4 regions of the Clostridium fungisolvens genome follow, and region 1 is predicted to be linked to each of the others. Evidence: riboswitches for the same ligand, from Rfam matches in the RefSeq annotation. Region 1 holds a riboswitch; each other region holds the start of a gene.
The links. A riboswitch is a leader RNA that binds a small molecule or an ion and turns the genes downstream of it on or off. The one in region 1 is predicted to bind thiamine pyrophosphate.

Region 1 (5,490 bases):
ATTTTCCACTTCCTTTATTATGTATATGTAATACTGGTTACATGTAATACTGGTTACATGAATAATATAGTACTGCTTACATATAATGTCAATGTTTATTGGAAAGATATTAGCCGAACAAATATTTTCTTTTAAAATTATCTTCTTCTTGACTTAAAAGAAAAAAGTACCTAGAGCTTTTTTGCTATAGGTACTTTTCTTATACTGTATAAGATTATTGAATTAGATCCTTACCTTCAACTTTTCCTTTTAGTAAATTCTTATCTTGTAACCATTTAATATTCTTATCCCAAACATTCTCATCTTGACTTAAGAACTTACCGCTTTCATTTTCCATAAGCGGAAGTAATATACTTAAACTCTTCTTTTCAACTTCTGAATCAAGTGGGAAATCTTTATTTTGAGCCTTTAAAACTAAATCTAAAGCTTTATCTGGATTGTTTTTGGTATATTCAAAACCTTTTTTCGCAGCTGCTAAGAATGCTTGTATTGCACTATTATTATTCTTAAGTCCATCTTCACTTGCAATAAATGCTAGTTCATAGCTGTTTGCTACTCCATAATCTACTGGATTGAAAGTGATAAGTTCAATACCTTCTTTTTCTAAAAGTAGCTTTTCGTGGTTTATATATCCACCTATTATTGCATCAACTCTTTTTGTTTCCATTGCAGGCATCAAATCGTAGCCAACATCTACAAAGTTTACCTTTGAAGCATCTGCCCCAGCAGCAGTAACCATTGCCTTAACTGTTTCCTTATCAATATCAAAGGATGCATATCCAACCTTTTTACCTTCTAGATCTTTTAAAGTTTTAACTCCTGAATCCTTACGTACCATAAGCTGATTTAATGGGCTTCTAACTATTGCACCAACAGACTTAACTGGAATGTTTTCGCCCCTTGCTAAGATCACTTGTTTAGGGTAGCTTATAGCTAAGTCAGCTTTATTTGCTGCCACTAATTTAATTCCATCATCTGTACCTGCAGGTGTAATTAAATTAACTTTTAATCCAGCTTCCTTAAAATAACCTTGTTCTTCTGCAGCATATAAGAATGTATGTACTGCGTTTGGATACCAATCTAAAAGAACATTAATCTCTTTTAATTCTTTAGTAGCACTTTTTTCGTCTTTATTATTGGATTTATTAGTACATGCACTTAAAAATAAACCTAACATTACTACCATAACTAATAAAATACTAATCTTTTTTAATTTCATAATTACTCTCCTTTATTACTCTTCTGTATTTTAATAAAATCTTTTCTAGCAAAAAACCTGTAGAAAATAAGGCTAATCCTAGAAATGATAAAACTAACACTCCTGCAAAAACCGAATCTGATTGCAGCATACCTGCTGTTCTCTTCACATATATACCTAAGCCTTTTTCTGCACCTAACCACTCTCCTATGGTAGCTCCTGCAACACTATAGGTAGCGGCTATCTTAAAGCTGCTTAAAAAATTAGGAAGCACAGTGTTCATATGAAGTTTAAAAAATATTTGAAACTTACTTCCACCTAGAGCTTTTAAAACATCCTCTAGATCCTTATCTACAGCATTTAGCCCATCCAACGTACTTATAACGATAGGAAAGAAGCAAAACAGTACTACTACAGCTACCTTTGACCATATGCTATATCCAAACCACATAACCATAATCGGAGATAAAGCTATTGTAGGGATTGTTTGAGAAAATACTATAATAGGATACAAGGTTTTCCCAACATTTCTCCAAAGATAAATGGAAAGAGCGCAAGAAATACCAATAATTACAGATATCATAAGCCCAAGTACCGCTTCTCCTAAGGTTATAATGGAATGTCCATATAATAGTTCCCTTTGAGTCCATAATGCTTTAAGCACCATAGATAGTCTTGGTATAATATATTTCGGCACTTTGAAGTATGGTATTAAAAACTCCCATGCTAGAAGTAGAAGTAATAAGAACATTAAAGGAAATATATAATCCTTTATCTTTTTCATCATGAATTCCCCCTATCATTCTCTTCCAACGCATCAAGAATATTTAAAATACTTCTTTTTAATTCTATAAACTCACTTGAAAGTGTAGTTTCATAGCTTCTTGGTCTATCTATATTAACCTCTATAGATTTTAAATTTTTGTATGGTACTTCAGTACAAATAAGTATCCTATCTGATAAAAGTAAAGCCTCATCTATATCATGGGTTATCATAAATACAGTATTCTTTTCCCTTTGACAAAGTTCTAAAAGCCACGTCTGCATCTTTCTTCTAGTTAATGCATCTAAAGAAGAAAAAGGCTCATCCAATAAAAGTACTGAAGGCTTATTTACTATAGCTCTTAAAAAAGAAGCTCTTTGTCTCATGCCACCAGATAATTCATAAGGGTAGTATTTTTCAGTTCCTTCAAGTCCAAAGTCTTTAAAATAAGCAGCTGCTATTTTCCTTGCTTCTTTTTTGCTGTGACCATTTAATTCAAGTCCAACTGATGTATTGTCAAGAATATTCCTCCAGGGCATTAGAGAGTCCTTTTGGGGCATGTAGCCTATTATATTTTTATTGTCGTCCTTCACCACTTCTATTGTACCTTTTTGTGGCTTAATCAAACCTAAAATCAATCTAAAGAGAGTGCTTTTCCCTGTGCCGCTTGGCGCAATAATTGTAACAAACTCATTTTTATCGATAGTAAGGGACAGATCATCAATTATCAACTTTTCTGAATCCTTATACTTAAACGATAAATTGTTAATTTCCAATACTTTCATATAAATTATCTAACTTTTTTATAGTCTCCATATCAAAATAAAATATTTTAGATATTACGAAAACTTGTACTAACCATGCCTACCAAATAGGATAACATTTTGAGAACAATTTTTCCGAAAACTTCAAAAAAACTCCTTTCAATCAGTATTTGCCATACCAACGAAAAGAGTTAATAATCTAATAATCGTAAATCCACATAACCTTAGATTTACCTGTCATATTGTCTTAAAACTTCCCTTCGCTGGCATTACCCAGTGCAGGTTCAAAGGGTCTGAAAAACTTCATCTCAGCCTTAATGGCCCCCCTAGCATTACAGATAAATTTTATAGTTTAAACCGAAAAATGTCAATAGTTTCATGATATTTATATAAATCTATATTTAAGAATATTATAAACATTAAGGATTTAATCGTATACAAAAAGGAGCTCGTACACATGAACTACTGTCATTTGTGTAAAAGCTCCTCTTAATATTATCTTGGTTGTACTATTAATTTTATTGCTGTTCTTTCTTCACCATCAATCATTATATCAGTGAAAGCTGGTACACACACTATATCTTTTCCACTAGGAGCAACGAAGCCTCTAGCAATTGCAATAGCCTTAACAGCTTGATTTATAGCTCCCGCACCTACTGCTTGTATTTCTACGATATTTTTTTCTTTTATTATAGCAGCTAATGCTCCTGCCACAGAGTTAGGATTAGATTTTGTTGATACTTTTAATACTTCCATTATTATATGACCTCCTAGAAATTTCGATATCGTTTACATAAAGTATAATAATTACCTACTTTATCTATATTCTATATAAACTCTGAAAAACCTCTTTTTTTAAATTTATTTTTTTAAAAATTTTATAAAATTTTTACAAATAATAAACAAGTCACTAAAAAGCATGAAAAATCACTGAAGCGACTTTCTTCAGTGATTTTTTACGCATATGACTTTCTGAATGTATATTAGGAAACTTACAGGCGAATAGGTTTTATTTTTTACTTTATAGCTACAAAAAATTCTAAAATATTGAAATATCTAGGTTTAATTAACTCAAAAATTTTATAATTTCATATACAGTAAAAAAATACATTTTGTTTTCACAAAATGTATTTTATAATTACTTGGCATAGTCAACTGCACGGGTTTCTCTAATAACATTTATTTTAATTTGTCCTGGATATTCTAATTGTTCTTCTATGTTCTTTACAATATTCCTTGCCATTTCAATGGCCCCTGCATCATCAACTTGATCTGGTTTAACCATAATTCTAATCTCTCTTCCAGCTTGAATGGCATATGACTTTTCTACACCTTCGTATGAATTTGCAATTTCTTCGAGCTTTTCTAATCTCTTAATATAAGCTTCTAAGGTTTCTCTTCTTGCGCCTGGTCTTGCTGCCGAAATTGCATCAGCTGCTTGAACTAGTACTGCTTCAAGAGATAGCATTTCTACATCACCATGATGAGCTGCTATAGCATTAACTACTATTGGTGATTCATGATATCTTTTAGCTAAATCTCCACCTATTAAGGCATGAGGTCCTTCATACTCTTGATCTACAGCTTTACCAATATCATGTAACAAACCAGCTCTTCTTGCGAGTGTAACATCTAAACCAAGTTCAGATGCCATAAGTCCTGCTAAGTATGAAACCTCAATAGAGTGTTTTAGAACATTTTGACCATAACTAGTTCTATACTTTAATCTACCTAGAAGTCTAATTAATTCAGGGTGTAGTCCGTGTACTCCGGTTTCGAAGGTAGCTTGTTCTCCTTCTTCCTTAATATCATTTTCCACATCCTTAGTTGCTCGTTCTACCATTTCTTCTATTCTAGCTGGGTGAATTCTACCATCTACAATTAATTTTTCTAGAGCGATACGCGCTACTTCTCTACGAATTGGATCAAAACTTGATAGTATTACTGCTTCTGGAGTATCATCAATAATCAAATCAACTCCTGTTAGTGTTTCTAAAGTCCTAATGTTTCTACCTTCTCTACCTATAATTCTGCCCTTCATTTCGTCATTAGGTAAAGCCACAACGTGTACAGTAGATTCTGAAACATGATCAGCGGCACATCTTTGAATAGCAGTAGTGATTATTTCTCTTGCTTTCTTATCCGCTTCTTCTTTTGCTTTAGTTTCAACTTCTTTAATCATTATAGCAGCATCATGTTTTATTTCCTTACTTATTTCGTCAAGAAGAATTTGCCTTGCTTCTTCACTAGATAGACTTGATATTCTTTCTAGCTCTTCGCGCTGCTTTGTGTATAATTCCTGTACACTATCCTCTAATTGTTGAACCTCTTGTATCTTTTTGTTGAGGCCCTCATCCTTTTTTTCTAAAGCATCACTTTTTTTGTCTAGAGATTCTTCTCTTTGTATTAATCTTCTCTCTAAACGTTGAATTTCATTTCTTCTTTCACGGGATTCTCTTTCAACATCACTTCTTAACTTATGAACTTCTTCCTTAGCTTCCAAAATTGATTCTTTTTTCAGTGCTTCTGCTTCTCTTTTTGCGTTATCCAAATTAGTTTCAGCTTCCTGTTCTAAGCTGGACATTCTACGTTTAAAAGTATTTTGAATTACTGAATACTCGATAATTCCTAGCACTATCAAAACTATTACACAAACTATAATTTCAATAATGTATCTTCCCATTATTAACACCTCCTTCGCACTATTTTAGCAATATATATTATAAGTAAATATGAAGGCGTAGTAAGGTGCATATTAAATTCTC
Region 2 (5,490 bases), 380 kb from region 1:
GAAGCGCTTCATTAAGTAATACTTATACCCAAATACAAACAATAATCTTATAAAAAGTTAGATTTTTACAACTCACCCTTATGGTTTTAATTTAGGTATCTATTACTAAGACGTTCTATGTTCAAATATGTATACAATTATTTTACATGAAAAATTTGCTGAAGCGAACTTTTATCAGCGAGTTTTTTTGTGCATCTGCCTTTCTGAATGTATATGAGGAAAATAGGCAGGCGAATAAGTTTTATTTTTTTTACTGTATAGCCATAAAAAGCTCCTAAAAACATTGAAACTCCCCATTTTTGCTAGCTTGAAAATTCTATATTTTCTTATACCGAAAAAAGGATAATAAAGAAATAAAAATTATATTTCCTTATTATCCTTCTAATTTAATTGATTTTCGCTCACTATTTCCTGGAAAATATATCCATACATTGAGGATTATATACACTTTTCCTTAAACAGCAACTCTTTATTTATTAATAAGCTTACAAACAAGCCAAAGTTATATCAATTCCTTCAATTCCTTCGCAGCTAAAGTTATTTCATCTTTACCTAAAATATCCGATATTACAGCTACCCCTTCGATATTTGCAGGTTTAAGAAGTGCTACATTTTTTGATGAAATACCTCCAATAGCTACAACCGGAATAGATACACTTTCCTTTATTGCTTTAAGTAATTCTATAGATACTGACTTTGCATCATCCTTTGAACTTGTTGGAAATACAGCTCCTACACCTATGTAATCAGCTCCATCTTTTTCCGCCTTTTTAGCTTCTTCAATAGTTGAAGTAGACACACCAACTATCTTATCCTTTCCAACTATTTTTCTCACTACTTCACAAGGCATATCACTTTGTCCTACATGAATTCCTTCAGCGTCAACTGCTAATGCAATATCGATTCTATCATTTATTATAAGAGGGACCCCGTAACTGCTTGTAACTTCTTTAACCTTTAAGGCTACCTTATAAAAATCAGAAGTAGTTATATCTTTCTCTCTAAGCTGAACTAGAGTTGCGCCACCCCTTATTGCATCTTCAACAGCAACAGCTATATCTCTTCCTTTTAATATTCCTCTATCCGTAACTAGATAAAGCTTGTAATCTATATTACTCTTCATTTATTCTTCCTCTTTCAATTATTACATCCTCATTTAGATTGTATATGCCATCTATTATTCTTGATTTTAATGTACCCGTACTTTCATTATTCTTATCTAGATTTTCGTATGCTACTTCTCCTGCAATGCTCATAGAAGTAATACCTGCAAGAGCTGCTATAAGAGCACTGTCTGTTGCCCCCAAGTATGAACCAATTAGTGACGTACACATACAACCAGTCCCTGTAATTTTAGCCATAATCTTATGTCCATTATGTGCTGTATATAGTGTATTTCCATCTGTTATGATATCCACTGCTCCAGTTATTGCAACTACTGTATTTAACTTCTTTGCAAAGTTTTTCGCCACTTCTTTTGCTATTGTAAACTCATCAGCATTTTCGTCTATAGTTTCTCCTGAGTCTACTCCTTTAGTTTGAGTTTCTATACCGTATAAAGTCTTTATTTCTGAAAGGTTTCCTCTTACAACTGATAACTTTACTTCATTTAATATTCTCTTTGCTACTTCTGTTCTATAAGCTGTTGCACCAGCACCAACTGGATCTAAGACAACAGGAATATTTAACTCGTTAGCTCTTTTTCCGCCTTCAAGCATTGCTTCCACAGTTCTGCTATTTAAAGTTCCAATATTTATAACGAAAGCTGAAGCAAGTGATACCATGTCACGTACTTCGTTGATATCATCAGCCATTACTGGTGATCCACCTATTGCTAAAGTTATATTAGCACAATCATTTACAGTTACATAGTTTGTTATATGATGTACTAAAGGAGTTTTCTCCCTTACGTTGTTTAATGCTTCTGAAACCTTTTTATTTATTCCCATTTGTTAATCTACCTCCAGGTTAATATTATTTTATTTAGCAATTATTCATCTAGGACTTCTTTACATTAGCCCTTATACTTGTCCAAAATCAATGCATTTACAGTTTCTTATGCATCTGCCTTCCAGAATATATATGAGAAAAACCTGGCAGACGAATAAGTTTTAATTTTTATTGTATAGCCATAAAAAATTACAAGATCATTGAAAGCTATAGGTTTAGCTAGCTTTAAGGTTCTATAATTTCCTATACAGTAAAAAAGCACAAACCCATAGGATTTGTGCTTAAATTAACATTTCAAATAAACAACTTCCTACGCTGGCATTACCCAGTTCAGGTTTTAGGGTCAAAGAATTGCGGTTCTTAATCTCAGTTGGCCAAATCCAACACCCCTGTGTTAAGGATGTACTACTTCAATCGGAAAATCATTTTCAAAGCACGTAGTTTTATGTCATACTCTTTCAAAAATTAAACTCCAATGAAAGTAATATATCTCTAAGTATTTATTAAGTTTTATAAAATCATCATAACATATCAATATATTTCCTTCAAGTAATTGATGAAAACATTAAGATTATTATTACTAATTAACGTTTCTTTGCTTCAGCAGCTTCTGCATTTGCTTTTGTAACATGAACAGTGCCATGTGGATGTTGAGGAGGTGCATAAATGGAATATAGTTTAAGAGGTACATTCCCTGTATTAATTACATTATGCCATGTACCAGCTGGAACCATGATTGCAAATTCATCTGCCACATTTGCTTGAAAATCCATTTTCTCTTTAGTTTTTCCCATCCTAACAATCCCTTGTCCTTGTTCAATTCTTAAAAATTGATCAACATTAGGGTGAATTTCAAGTCCTATACTATCTCCGATATCAATGCTCATTAAAGTAACTTGAAGATGTCTACCTGTCCACAGAGCAGTACGGAAAGTATTATTCTGTTTTGTGGCTTCATTAATATTAACAGTATAAGGTTGTGGACCATAGTCTTTTAGGGTAACTGGACTTCCACCGCCAACAGCAGTTGGTTGTGGTGCATCAGCTCTAAATCCATATACCTCTTCATCATTGAAAGGAACATAATATGAATCAAAATCTCTATTCTCCTGATTATGGTATGGATTATGGTACTGATTTTGGTATTGATTATAATGTTGATGATGATACATTGGTGTATTATAGAGATGATTAAAAGGATAAATGTAATAGCCATAGTACATATTGTATGGATTATACATGGCCATGTTATTAAAATAAGGATTTGGGTAACCCCAATAATTATTATACATGTTATTCCTTCTTTATATAATTTTACAGAATTATATTATGTTATAATTCTGAATATGTGCATGTATACACTTCAAATAAAAGTTTTTATAAAACCTTTAATAGGCTTTATTATACTTAAAATTAATAAATTTTGTTGTCACTAAAATTCTATCCTATGTAATAAAAAGAAGAACCCAAACGTCGTAGGATTCTTCTTATTTTATAATTCAACTATTCTATTACTAAAATTTCCAAGCTCTTTTTAAAAAGCATAATTATCCTCAAACAAATCGCTAAGGCCATCAATTTCTTCTTTGTTTTCTTCACTATCTGTATCCAAATCAATGATAACACTTCTTTTTCTATTTCTTGTAAGTTTTCTTTTGTTCTTATCTTCTAAAGCCATCTTTATTAATTTTATTGATTCTGTTGGAGTTTCACAGCCTCCAAGTACTATTATGTTATTCTTGTTATTGTACGTTATATATGTGCTTCTGTAAACTTCAAATAATTTAGAAACTTCATACGGATCGTATCCGTCAATTTTCAGGTTGATTCCTAGGTAATCACAGTCATACGTATCTGGTTGAACAAATACGCTATTTTGTATAGCTAAATCAACAGCAGTTTTAGCATCCTTCAAACCATCATATAGTTTTAATACTAACCCAGATCCCTCTGCAGTATTTATCCTAAAGGAATCTTTGTTGTCTATACTTCCATCAGCATGAATACCTATTATGTTGTATGATAAATCTAAACTTTCAATAACTTCATTATTAATTTCTTTATATGTATTTCTCTTATTGTTATCTACAAACTTAACGTCATTTATCAAATCCATTATACTATTTATGTCATTCCAACATTCTATAGTGTTTTTAAATGCTAACTCATCTTCCTTTAAGCTAGGTAAGATTGCTACTACATTCACTTTAGCATTTGGTAATACCTTTTTCGCTATTTGTATAAAGGTTTTTATTGCACCAGAACCTGTTCCCCCAGCCATTGTAGTAAATACTACAACTACTTCTGTCAGAGGATACTTACTTAGTAGTGTTCCTATTGGATTAATATTATCTTTAATCATTTCCTTTGATTTATTTCTATCTCTTCCTGAACCATCGGTTCCTGGATAAACATATACGTTCTTTGCCATATCAGCATTTTTTAATGGCTTAACATCAAACAAGCTGCTATTTAAAAACAATCCATTATATCTAGAATTCCTACTTAACAATCCATCAACTATATTTCCTGCACCTTGTCCTAATGACACTAATAACATTTTTCCTTTTTCCATAATAACTCTCCCTTACCATGTTCTATACATATATTATCGGAGAAAATCACTCCAACATTACATATTTAATTATTTTTTTAAAATAATTATAATTTTCACTTAAGCTTATCAGTCATGTGCTCGAAAAATAATAAGGGGGATTGATTATTATGGATAATAAAGATAAATATATAGATGGACAAAAAATTGATTATAAAATTCAAAATAAAAAAAGAGGCGAAATATTATACTATTCTATTGATCAGGTTGCTGATTTGTTAAAAGAAGACATTAGCAATATTAAATATTATACAAATATATTTGATGATCTTCTTAAAATAGAAATAGTTCATAAAGAATTACGCTATACCAATAAAGATGTTGACAAATTAGAGCTACTCATAAAACTTAAGAATAGAGGTATGACTCTTAAAGAAATTGAAGATTATTATAGTAAGCTACCTTTAGATGAAACTGAAGTTGAGTATTCAGAAAGTAATCTCTTATCAGTAGAAGATCTTATTGTATCAATTAAGCAAGAGCAACAAATTCAACTTGATAATTTTAAGACTGAATTCATTAAAGATATACAAAATGCCAATTCACTAATACTTCAAAATATTACTTCATCAATCATCGAGGCCCAAAATAAAAGTCTTAATGAATTTAAACAAACCCTTCAAACGCAGATTGAACAATATCTTCACTCAAAACTCGAAGATTTTAATGAAATTAACAAAGGGTTACACGACAATCTTCTGACAAATATTTCAGATGTTATTTCTGAAAAAATTCACCTTAAAAATAATGAGTTAAAACTTCATTTGCAAAGCAACTTTGATAAATTCTCCAAGTCCTCTTCGGATGGTAATGAGAGTTTAATAAAAGAAGTAAAAGATTTCAAACGAGTAATGCAAGATGCCTACTATACTCAATATGAAATTGAAATGAGTACTAATAATGAAACTGGTTTTTTAGGAAAATTA
Region 3 (5,490 bases), 2.3 Mb from region 1:
GTACAAATAAGAGGCGTTGTAGAGAACATGTCTTACATAGAATGTGATGGATGTGGTACAAAGATGAGAGTATTTTCTAAAAAATCTGCAGAAGAACATGCAGAGTATTTAGGGTTACCACTTATCTGTGAGTTGCCGATAAATGTTGATTTAACTGAGGCTTTAGAAGAAGGAAAAGCAGAAGGTTACGTAGCAGATAATGCCTTATATGAAATGCTCTTTGCAGGATTATATTAAAAGACTTCTGTGATATGAATTAACCTTAAATTTAGCCCTAACAGTATTAAAGCATCGGATGACTATTCAATTCATTTCAACATGATGCGTTAATAAAGCTATTAATTAAATATTCAAGTTTCATTGTTAAATTATCATTTTCTAGACATAAAATGAAACCTTTAGGAGATAATATAGATGTTAATTATTTTTGAGGAGGAAGTTTTATGAGAGCTGACGTAGATAAGGATACTTGTATTGGATGTGGACTTTGTCCATCTATTTGCCCAGAGGTATTTGATATGGAGGATGATGGAAAAGCTGCAGCGGTAAATCCTGATGTTCCTGAAGGAGTAGAGGATTCAGCTAAGGAAGCTGAAGAAAGTTGTCCTGTAAATGCAATATCAGTAGAATAGTACTATATTGAAAAAGCAGTGCTTTTAGCACTGCTTTTTTACTTTAATTATCTATGGTTTTTTAGTTTTTCATCAATTGAAATACCGCCATACCTTTCATCGAGTCTAACAACAGTTACTACTCGGTCAATTCCTAGGTCAAAGGGTATCCTGTGAGCTTTTTTTATTACTTCAAATACTTTGTCCAATTCACCTTCAATAGTTGTACTCATGGCACCAACTTCATATTTTAACCCTGATTGTCCTATATACTCAATTACCTTATCTACTACTTTATACATTTCATCTTCACTTGCACATGGAACTAATGGCATTACTGCTATATCTACTATGACCATATCAATACCTCACTAATATGAGCCTAGAGAGGCTTGTTTAACAAGTCTTTCAACTGGTAGGAAATAAAGTATTATAACGCATATGATTGCCTCTGCGCCCATTATTAAGCCATTTACAGTTAAGGAATATATCCATACAGATGTACCAGCAGGTGCATATTCACCAAAGAATACAACTCCAGATATAAAATGGCATAGGAACCTTCCGAAAATTGCAATAATACATGCTAACAACTTTGTGTTTGCACCTAGTATTTTGCTGTTTTTAAAGAAACCAGATAAACCAAGAGCAGCAAATGCTAAAGGGTAATCAAATAGTAATTGCACTGGATGAACAATATAAGGATCAGTAAGAAGATTTATCAAACCATATAAAAATCCAGTTAGAAGGCCAACAGATGGACCATATATTAGCCCGATAAGTATTATAGGAATCATACTTCCAGGAGTAACACTTCCACCTTGAGGAAAGTGATATAATTTAAGCGCTTGTAGAATAGTAGCTAGAGCAAGTGCTAAGGCAATTCTTGCTATAAGCTTTGCATCAAATTTAATTTTCCTTGAGGCTGCAAAAACTCCTATTAGTACTGCACAACCTAATAATGCTATAACATTCATAGGGTTTGTAAAGATGTCTGCTAAATTTTTTGGTAAACTGCTAAATTTAGATAGTCCCTCAAAAAATTCTTTAACCATTTGACTAAAGTAATTAATCATAATAATCCCCCTTTTAGTGTTTAAGGAGTGAAAAGCGAGAGAAAAAAACCGTATTCCAGACGGAATACGGTTGATATACTATCAATAACGCTTTCCTACGCTGGTATTATCCAGATCAGGTATGAGGGTTAATGAACGAAGTCATCTCTCAGCCTTAAGGCACCCCTAGCACACTGTTTTAATTTAGCATTATTATACTCCAAATTTTAGAAAAAATCAATTTGTTTATTGCTGTTAGACTTATCATGTGAGAAGGAATTTGTATCAACAGAATTCCTCATAGTTATGGGTATATCAACTGTATCGCCAACTTTAACATTTTGAGAGAGCCTAGATACATCTAAATCTATAGTGCTTCCATCTTCTAAAGATATGAAAGCATCGGTTTTGTTCATGTCTAAAACTTTTCCTTTCAAAAAATCACCTCTTTGCTAAATTTATATACGTAAAAAAATCTTTTTTATAAACACTAGTCTTTACTTTTAATAAATATTTATACTGAAAAAATCATTTAATTGTAATTGCTCGCTCATATAGCATCTTCTGTATAACCAATTAATTTCAACAATATTCTTAAACATAGCCTTATCTAATTGAATTATAAATTTATAAAGAATAAAAAAAGTAAGACTTATAAAAGTCTTACTTCAATATTTTGACGAAAAATCAGTACATAAAGTTGAGAATCTGATTGTATAAATACTTCTAATATAAATCAGAATAAATTATTTTAAAAACATCTAATGCTTCTTCTATCTTAATTTTTAGGAGAGATTTTCTGTTGTTAAATTCTTTGAAACCTTTATCTGTAAGAGTGTAAACTTTCATGAATTTTTTCTTAGGATCATCCCATTCGCCGAGTATAAGATCTTCTTTTTCAAACTTCTTTAGTAAAGGATATATTCCGCCAGTGCTAGGAACCCATAAGCCATTAGTTCTTTCTCCTATTTTATGAGATATATCATTTCCGTTTGTAGGACCCAAACTTAATATATAAAGAACATAAATTGGAAGCAGACCTTTAGTAAGTACTTGTCCTACGGCCTCTTTTTCTTTTTGAACTTTTTTTAGCTCATTGAGTTTTTGCTTATATTCCTCATACAGGCGTTTTTCTTCAGCTTTTATATCTTCTATGTTACTAAATTTAAATTCGTCCACTATAACGACTATTCCCTTTGTATAGCAAGGCCTAAGAGTCCAGGTCCTGCGTGTACCCCTAATGCTGGCCCGATGGTTGATATACTTATATGAGTTATATTTGGTAAATCCTTTACAACTTCTAAGAAAGCTTTTGCTTCATCCAATGCATCACCCTGTAGTATCCAAACCTTACATTTAGAGATACTTAGATGCTCATCTAGTATTTCTCTTAACTTACCTATAGCTTGCTTTCTACCTCTTGCCTTAGAATGAGTGAAATAAATACCATCATCATTTATAGAGATTATTGGCTTTATATTTAGCATTTCTCCTATAGTTCCAGAAACCTTTCCGATTCTTCCACCTTTTTTTAAATAATCTAGAGTTTTAAGTGTAAAGTAACCATCAGTTTTTTCTCTAAGTTTTGGTAGAACTTCGATTATTTCTTCAAAAGTGCTACCTGATTCTATCATTTCAGCTGCTACTAAAGTTATAGCGCCTTGAGGCATACTTAAGGTTTTAGAATCAAAGATATATGTCTTTAGATTTGGATGATTCTCAGCTATTATTCTTAAACTATTTGCAGTGCCAGAAAGTCCGGACGATATACTTATAGATATAGCATGTGTATATCCTTGAGCTTCAATTTGGTTCAAGGTATTTTCTATAAATTGTCCATCAGGAAGTGATGTTTTTGGTATTTCTTTTTCAAGAGATAGGTATAACTCTTCTGGGCTTATCTCTAGCCTGTCTAAATAATCATTATCTTTATATATAATTCTTAAAGGTAAGAAAAACATATTATATTTATTTAAAATTTCAGTGTCTAAATCACAGCCACTATCAGTAATTAAAGCTATTTTTTGCAAGGTATATTCCTCCTCAGATCTATTATGATTAAATTATATCACAAGTGATAACTATATCAATACTGATATAGTTGAAGAAAAAAATTTGATCATTTGAATATTATACATATATTGCGTTGAATAAGTATTAAATTATTCAATCATATATTTAAAAAAATTAAAAAATTAATTATAATATAAGAGCAGGTTGTACGTAAAGGTAATTGTAATTTTAAGGTGTCAATATTAAGTTTATTTTTATTTTTTGGGGTGAAGATTTTGAAAAAAGATTTTCTGATATATATAGTATTGGCTTTTCAATTATTTTTTATAATATTTTTTATTATAAAAAATATTAAGTTGAAAAATAATATTATGCAGATAGAAATAATAAAGAAAGAAATATATAGTATGGGTAAAAAGATAAGCACTACTGATAGTCGAAGCTTAGTGTATGAAATTATGCTGGACTCAGCGATGTCTATAATTAGTAAAGCTAATAGAGGTAGTGTTCTAGTATTAGAAGAAGACGATTATTTTCACTATAGAGCAATCAAAGGATATCCCAAAGATCTATTAAACATGAAGATAAAAAGAGAAGATGTGTATCTTTATAAGTATAATAGACTAGCAGATATTTGTATTCTTAAGATGCCATTCAATGACAAAGAAGACATATTTAATGACAGTATTTCGAGTGAGATCCAGTTATTAGAGAAAGGAACTAATATCAAAAGTGTTTTATTTTCACCAATTTATATAGATAATGAAGTTGTAGCTATAGTAAATTTAGATAGTACTGTACCTGATGCATTATTTAATAAAGCTGATATAGACAAAATGAAGTATATAAATCATGAGCTTGAGCTTGCGCTTAAAAATTTCCTGTCTCAAGAGCAGCTCAGGTATATAGCAACACATGATGAACTTACCAATCTTTACAATAGGAGGAGTTTCAAAGACTATTTTAGTAGAGAAATTCTAGATATGCAAAGAAAAAAACATATATCACAGGTTGCTCTTATAGATTTAGATGATTTTAAATTTATAAATGATAATTATGGTCATAGTGAAGGGGACAAGGCGCTTATAATAATGTCAGATGCTTTGAGGATCAACTTGAATAACAATGACCTCTATGCTAGGATGTCAGGGGATGAATTTGTAATACTTTTTAGAAATAGCACTCAGAAACAGGCTGTTGAGAAAATTATGAGTATGAAAGATTATTTACTAAGAAATTGTACTGCGAAGAATCGCATAGATTTTAGTTATGGATTAGTTCAGATAGATGGAATAAATAATCTAAGTATAGATGCAATTCTTTCTATAGCAGATAAAAATATGTATAAAGACAAAAGAGAGAAGAAGTGTAAGAGTGAATGTACCTAAGCACTTTTATAAATTTCGAATCCAACTGGTATATCTATAGATAAACTACTTTATATTAGAATTTATCCAAATAAACATTCGTATAATCATCTTATTTGGAACTTATATATCTATATAATAAAAAAGTTGACGGAAATGTAATCCGTCAACTTTTTTAGTGTATAGTAAAGTACTAGATTTACTTAATGTATATTTGGAAATGCAGATGCATTAAAAAACTCACTGAAGAAGGTTGCTTCAGCGACTTCTTTAATTATAGGTTGGAGTGACTGAGTTATCGATTATATGCCATATTGTGTTACCTTTTGCTAGGTAAACTTTATTGCCATCTGCAGTGGTCAGTTCAGTTTGGGTATTAGAAGTAGTTCTGGACCATAGGATTTTTTCAACTTTACCATTAGAGAATAAGTACCCAGATCCCTT
Region 4 (5,490 bases), 1.6 Mb from region 1:
CTCTTTCTTTTCTCCATTTAATAGCATCTATTACAACTCCAAATATAAATTCTTTATTTTAAAATCTTCTAAATATTTAGATCCTCATTGTTTAATATCTTTTTCATGGTTCTCATAGAACACATCTTTCCACACATTGTGCAGCTATCTGGGTTTTCTGGTGAAGATTCTTTTCTGTATCTTCTTGCTTTTTCCTCATCTATGGATAGTTCAAACATTTTCTCCCAATCTAGATCTGCTCTTGCCTTACTCATTGCATTGTCCCAATCCATTGCACCTTTCACTCCTTTTGCAATATCTCCAGCATGAGCTGCTATCTTTGCTGCTATTATTCCTTCCTTCATATCTTCTAAGGTTGGAAGTCTTAAATGTTCCGCAGGTGTAACATAGCATAAGAAATCAGCACCACTAGAAGCCGCAATTGCACCACCTATAGCTGAAGTTATATGATCATACCCTGGAGCTACATCAGTTACTAAAGGTCCTAGTACATAAAAAGGGGCTCCATGGCATAGTTTTTTTTCCAAAAGCATATTAGCTTGTATTTCATTTAGAGGCATATGTCCAGGTCCTTCAATCATAACTTGTACATTTCTTTCCCAAGCTCTCTTTGTAAGTTCACCTAAAGTAATCAATTCCTTTATTTGTGCTGGATCAGTAGCATCCTTTATAGAACCTGGTCTACAAGCATCCCCTAAAGAAATTGTAATATCATATTTTTCGCAAATATCTAAAAGCCTATCATAATACTCATAAAATGGATTTTCAGCTTTATTAAGTTCCATCCATGCAAAAAGCAACGAACCTCCTCTTGAAACTATGTTTGTAAGTCTAGGATTGTTTTTTACTATCTTAGCAGTTTCTTTGTTTAGTCCTGCATGAATTGTTACAAAATCCACTCCATCTTCTCCATGCTTTTCCACTACTCTGAAAAATTCATCCACAGTTATATCCTTAAGATCTTTATCATAGAAGCCTATAGCATCATACATCGGAACTGTTCCAAGCATTGCAGTAGACATGTCCACAATCTTTTTTCTTAGGTGTTCAGTTTTTCCATAGTTAGATAAATCCATTATTGCTTCAGCCTTCATATTTATCGCAGTTCTCACTTTTTCCAATTCAACATCAAGGTCACAACAGTCCTTTGAAATTCCTAAGTTTACATTTATCTTTGTTCGAAGGCCTTGTCCCACACCTTCCGCACTTAAAGATTTATGATTTTTATTTGAAGGAATAACAACTTTACCTTCAGCAATAAGTGTTCTTAGGACTTCTACATCTAGTTTTTCCTTTTCTGCAACTACTTCCATTTCCTTAGTTATAATTCCTTTCTTAGCAGCATCCATTTGTGTTGTGTAATTCATACAATAATCTCTCCTTAAATATAATTTTTTTAATAAAGAAAACAAAAAAGCAGTCAATTGTAAGAAATACAAAAGACTGCTTAACAGCATATTTATTCAAATAAAAAAACTTGCAAAAAGCAAGCTTAAGTACGAATAAAGCCCTTGCTTCCCTACGATGGTTCTAACCATATCAGGTTCATGGAGTTAGGATAAAGTATCCCTCTCAGCCTTGCGGCACCCCCAGCAAATATCTGGTATATTTAATTTTTATTAGTTTTACATGACGATTATACCTCTATTATATTTATTTGTAAATTAAATATTGGTTATTTACTGCTTTAAATTTCTAAGTTTAGCTATTATAAGTGATGTTATAGGAAATAATATTTCTGGAATCCAAGCATAGACTGGATATATATTTGCAGCAGTATATGACTGATTTACTGGTGATTCATACATAGTAATTGAAAATATTATGCTAATAATAACTATAGGTGAAACCATATGTTTGTAGGTTCTAAGTTTAAGAATTTGAGCTAAGCTTAATACAGTTCCATAGCAGAATATCGCAATTTTCATGAATACATTAAATAACAATACAACTGCTATTAATGATTCTAGCCTGCTGATAATATCAGCGATATCTATTAGCTTTGCAACTTGAAGTGAAGACTGAATCTCCAATTCACCTACTATTCCGAGGGCTAGTGTATTTCTAACAACAATCAATAGGAAAAATGCTACGCCTATGAACATCCCTTTGAAAGAATATTTCTTTATATTTTCTTTATCTCTTACGCTTGGAAATATCATTAGAAATATTAAAAGTTCTCCAAATGGTATTACAGTTATTACATTTACCCCATGTAGAAACTGAATTGAATTAAGTTGAAACATAGGTAACATATTTTTAATATCATATTGCTCAAAAAGCATGATAATAATTATAATGGCTATTACTATTGTAAAAACAGTAAAAAACGGTGCCATTCTTGCTAGAACCTCTAATCCTTTCCTAATTACATATATACAAGCGATACTTATAGCCACTATAAAGACAATAATATCTGTTTCCTGCATAAGAAAAGTAGAGAAAAAATCAGCTATAAATCTTAAATTTGCAGCCACTATGAACCAAAAATGATATATATAAATGATTGATATGAATTTTCCAAGATATTTTCCATATGTAATATCATTTATCTCTATAATATTTTTTTCTGGAAAGCGCTGAACCAAATTTAAATAAACTTGCAGCAAAAAGCATAGTATAAAAATACTTACCACAACTACCACCCAAGTATCTTGTTTAGTAACTCCACTTATAAAAGTTGCAGTGAGCGTAGATCCTTGAAGTAAGGCTATTATCAGAAACATTAACTCTGAGCTTGATATCATGCCCTTCTCTATCTTCATAATCAGCACTTCTCCCATTATAGTTTCAAACTTATTTATGTTATCTAGCTTAGTGATTCTTTCTAGACTTTTTATAGCCTATCAGAAGTTAATGTAGTAACTTCCGGATATAATGTTTTTTAATAAAATATGTAAAAAAATTAGTATACAAATTCTATTTATCTATAATTTAAATGAAGTAAATCCTTAATTATATATTGTAAAATTTCTACTGGATTGAATATAGGAATTCTCAAAACATAAAATATACTTATAATTAATGCGATTAAAGTAAATATCCCAAAAGCTAGCAATTCTCTAAATTGCCTTTTTCTCAGTAGCTCTGAAAGTTCCATAAGTATTATAATTACAAAGGAAATAATCATCAAAAACATATATTCACCTCATAAAATATGCTTCTATTTTCCTTGATAAGTAGATGGCTTTGTTATTTTACCCATTCTTCTTATTTTTGCATCTACTTCCACATTAACAGTTATTTTCTGAAACTCAGTATCCCACTTATTCTCAATTGCCTTCCACTTCTTTGGTTTATATTTATATATCAGATCTCCAAATCCAAATACATCTGCATTCATTTCTTTAGCTTTACTCCAGGTAGACAAAACTTGATTGCCAATATATAAATTTTCATTTTCCTCAACAACCTTGATGATTTTTGGTATTGACAAATCTTCTGAAGATGTTTGTTCCAATATATCTCCTTCTGCATCAATATATATATTCATATATATATGTTCACCTTCCACCTTAGGTTTTATATGAGTCTTTGCTCTTAATATTCTTACAGCCACTTTATCATTTCCATTTGGAGAATTTACTGTAATCGTTCCATACTTTACCTTATTTATTCCCCATAGCAGCCCCATGGATTCACTTTCATTAAGCTCACCTATCATTTTGTCTTTTTTAAAAACGGCTGTGCTTGCTATATAAGGTACCTTTGTTTTCTCATCAACTGTTTTCATATCTATTATTGGTATAACTGGTGAAGTGGTTTTACTCATTAATCGTGCCGTAAATTCTTTAAAATTTATGCTTGGAAGTTGAGATACGTTTTTTTCATTTTTAATCAATTTGCCTATATTGATCCCTGGGTCATCCTGTGTATTAGTATTAGTTTCAAGAATACTTGCAGCTTCCCCATTACTTACTAGCATCCAAGTTAAAGGTCTCATCTCTCTTTGTCTTAAAAAGAAATCCAATTGTTCACTTATTCCTTGCTGTGCTAAATCTTTGTTGAATATAACTACTTGATTATGTGCGAAGAAAAGTTCTCTATTGTATTCTCTGCTAATGTTCTTAAGAGCATCTGAAACATTTTTTCCCTTTTCCTTAATATTTATAAACTGTGCTTTACCACCCACCCCTGAGTTAGACTTTTCAAGTTTAGGCACTCCTATCTGAGCTGTAATATTTAAATCTTCCGCCTTACTTGATTTATCTAGAGCAACGCCAGTTACTATTCCTAATTTATTTAACTCTACTGAACTCCAACAGGAAGTAAGACTTAATGATAGGATTACACAAATGGACAACATAATTGTATTTTTTATATTTTTCATAATTTCACTTCACCTCTGTATCAACTATAGAGTTCCTGACTCAACTATGATTTTGTATGCTCCCAAAATCCACAGAGACTAGATCCTACAATTCATATATATTCTCCAATGCATATAGATTAAATTCCACTAAGATAATGCCTTATTAAACACTTAATTTTCTTCTTTATCATTAAAATTAGGCTTCATATCTTCATCTTGTCTGAAAATATTTTTCCATGCAATCGAAACAGGCCTTTTATTCATTTTCCATAAAGGAGCTCTTACTAGTGTATCCTTTATATCATCCTTAACTAATGGAGCTAGTGGAGAGAAATACGGTACCCCAAAAGACTTTAAGGATACTGCATGTGCAAATACGATGAGTATACCAATTCCTAGCCCGAAGATTCCAAGTGCTCCTCCTAATATTAAAAATACTATTCTTAATATAGATACAACATCCGTATATACTGGAACCACGAAGCTTGACACAGCAGTAAGTGCTATAACTATTACTAGTAAGCCACCTACAAGTCCAGCTGACACAGCCGCTTCTCCTATTACCAGCGCTCCAACTATACTTACCGCCTGACCTACTGGCCTAGGCAACCTAACTCCTGCTTCTCTTAAAATTTCAAATGTAATTATCATAAGTCCTGCTTCTACAACTGCAGGGAAAGGTACTCCCTCTCTTCCGGCTGCCATAGTAAAAAGAAGTGTAGTAGGTATTAATTCCTGATGAAAAGTTGAAAGCACTACATAAGTTACTGGAGCAAATATACTTATAAAAAAGCACATATATCTCAGCATTCTTATCATACTAGCTAAATATGGTCTAGAATAATAGTCTTCTGCACTTTGAAAGCCTTCCACAAATAGCATTGGCATGGTTAGTACAAACGGAGTACCATCAACTAAAATACAAGCTCTTCCTTCTAATATCTTTGCTGCAGCAGTATCTGATTTTTCTGAATTTCCTATTGTGGGAAATATAGACTTAGGCTCATCTTCTATTAGTTGTTCTATATATCCAGACTCTAAGATTGCATCTATTTTGATTTTTTTAAGTCTCTCTTTTACTTCCTGTATTAACTTAGGGTCAGCTATATCTTTTAAGTAGGCTATACATACACTGGTTCTCGTTTGTCTTCCTACTCTCATTGATTCGAAGACCAAAT

Region 2: another riboswitch for thiamine pyrophosphate. It lies ahead of thiM (hydroxyethylthiazole kinase); the one in region 1 lies ahead of bsdtw1_RS09715 (ABC transporter ATP-binding protein).
Region 3: another riboswitch for thiamine pyrophosphate. It lies ahead of thiT (energy-coupled thiamine transporter ThiT); the one in region 1 lies ahead of bsdtw1_RS09715 (ABC transporter ATP-binding protein).
Region 4: another riboswitch for thiamine pyrophosphate. It lies ahead of thiC (phosphomethylpyrimidine synthase ThiC); the one in region 1 lies ahead of bsdtw1_RS09715 (ABC transporter ATP-binding protein).

The regions. Positions count from the first base shown of each region.
Region 1 covers NZ_BLZR01000001.1:2,284,227-2,289,716, forward strand. Annotated here, with positions in the region: gene bsdtw1_RS09700 (Chromate resistance protein ChrB) at 1-1, opposite strand, end outside; gene bsdtw1_RS09705 (ABC transporter substrate-binding protein) at 215-1,219, opposite strand; gene bsdtw1_RS09710 (ABC transporter permease) at 1,200-1,982, opposite strand; gene bsdtw1_RS09715 (ABC transporter ATP-binding protein) at 1,982-2,746, opposite strand; TPP riboswitch at 2,964-3,063, opposite strand; gene bsdtw1_RS09720 (stage V sporulation protein S) at 3,221-3,481, opposite strand; gene rny (ribonuclease Y) at 3,864-5,408, opposite strand.
Region 2 covers NZ_BLZR01000001.1:1,906,294-1,911,783, reverse strand. Annotated here, with positions in the region: gene thiE (thiamine phosphate synthase) at 503-1,123, opposite strand; gene thiM (hydroxyethylthiazole kinase) at 1,113-1,949, opposite strand; TPP riboswitch at 2,240-2,351, opposite strand; gene bsdtw1_RS08080 (cupin domain-containing protein) at 2,535-3,242, opposite strand; gene bsdtw1_RS08075 (FtsZ/tubulin family protein) at 3,485-4,525, opposite strand; gene bsdtw1_RS08070 (helix-turn-helix domain-containing protein) at 4,675-5,490, shown strand, end outside.
Region 3 covers NZ_BLZR01000001.1:4,593,746-4,599,235, reverse strand. Annotated here, with positions in the region: gene bsdtw1_RS20425 (Mrp/NBP35 family ATP-binding protein) at 1-237, shown strand, start outside; gene bsdtw1_RS20420 (ferredoxin) at 444-632, shown strand; gene bsdtw1_RS20415 (MTH1187 family thiamine-binding protein) at 680-970, opposite strand; gene thiT (energy-coupled thiamine transporter ThiT) at 983-1,687, opposite strand; TPP riboswitch at 1,763-1,864, opposite strand; gene bsdtw1_RS20405 (hypothetical protein) at 1,894-2,103, opposite strand; gene bsdtw1_RS20400 (PadR family transcriptional regulator) at 2,393-2,845, opposite strand; gene bsdtw1_RS20395 (DegV family protein) at 2,854-3,696, opposite strand; gene bsdtw1_RS20390 (sensor domain-containing diguanylate cyclase) at 3,955-5,067, shown strand; gene bsdtw1_RS20385 (DUF3048 domain-containing protein) at 5,317-5,490, opposite strand, start outside.
Region 4 covers NZ_BLZR01000001.1:3,887,775-3,893,264, forward strand. Annotated here, with positions in the region: gene thiS (sulfur carrier protein ThiS) at 1-27, opposite strand, end outside; gene thiC (phosphomethylpyrimidine synthase ThiC) at 69-1,367, opposite strand; TPP riboswitch at 1,500-1,601, opposite strand; gene bsdtw1_RS17145 (GerAB/ArcD/ProY family transporter) at 1,680-2,765, opposite strand; gene bsdtw1_RS17150 (hypothetical protein) at 2,924-3,139, opposite strand; gene bsdtw1_RS17155 (Ger(x)C family spore germination protein) at 3,164-4,330, opposite strand; gene bsdtw1_RS17160 (spore germination protein) at 4,484-5,490, opposite strand, start outside.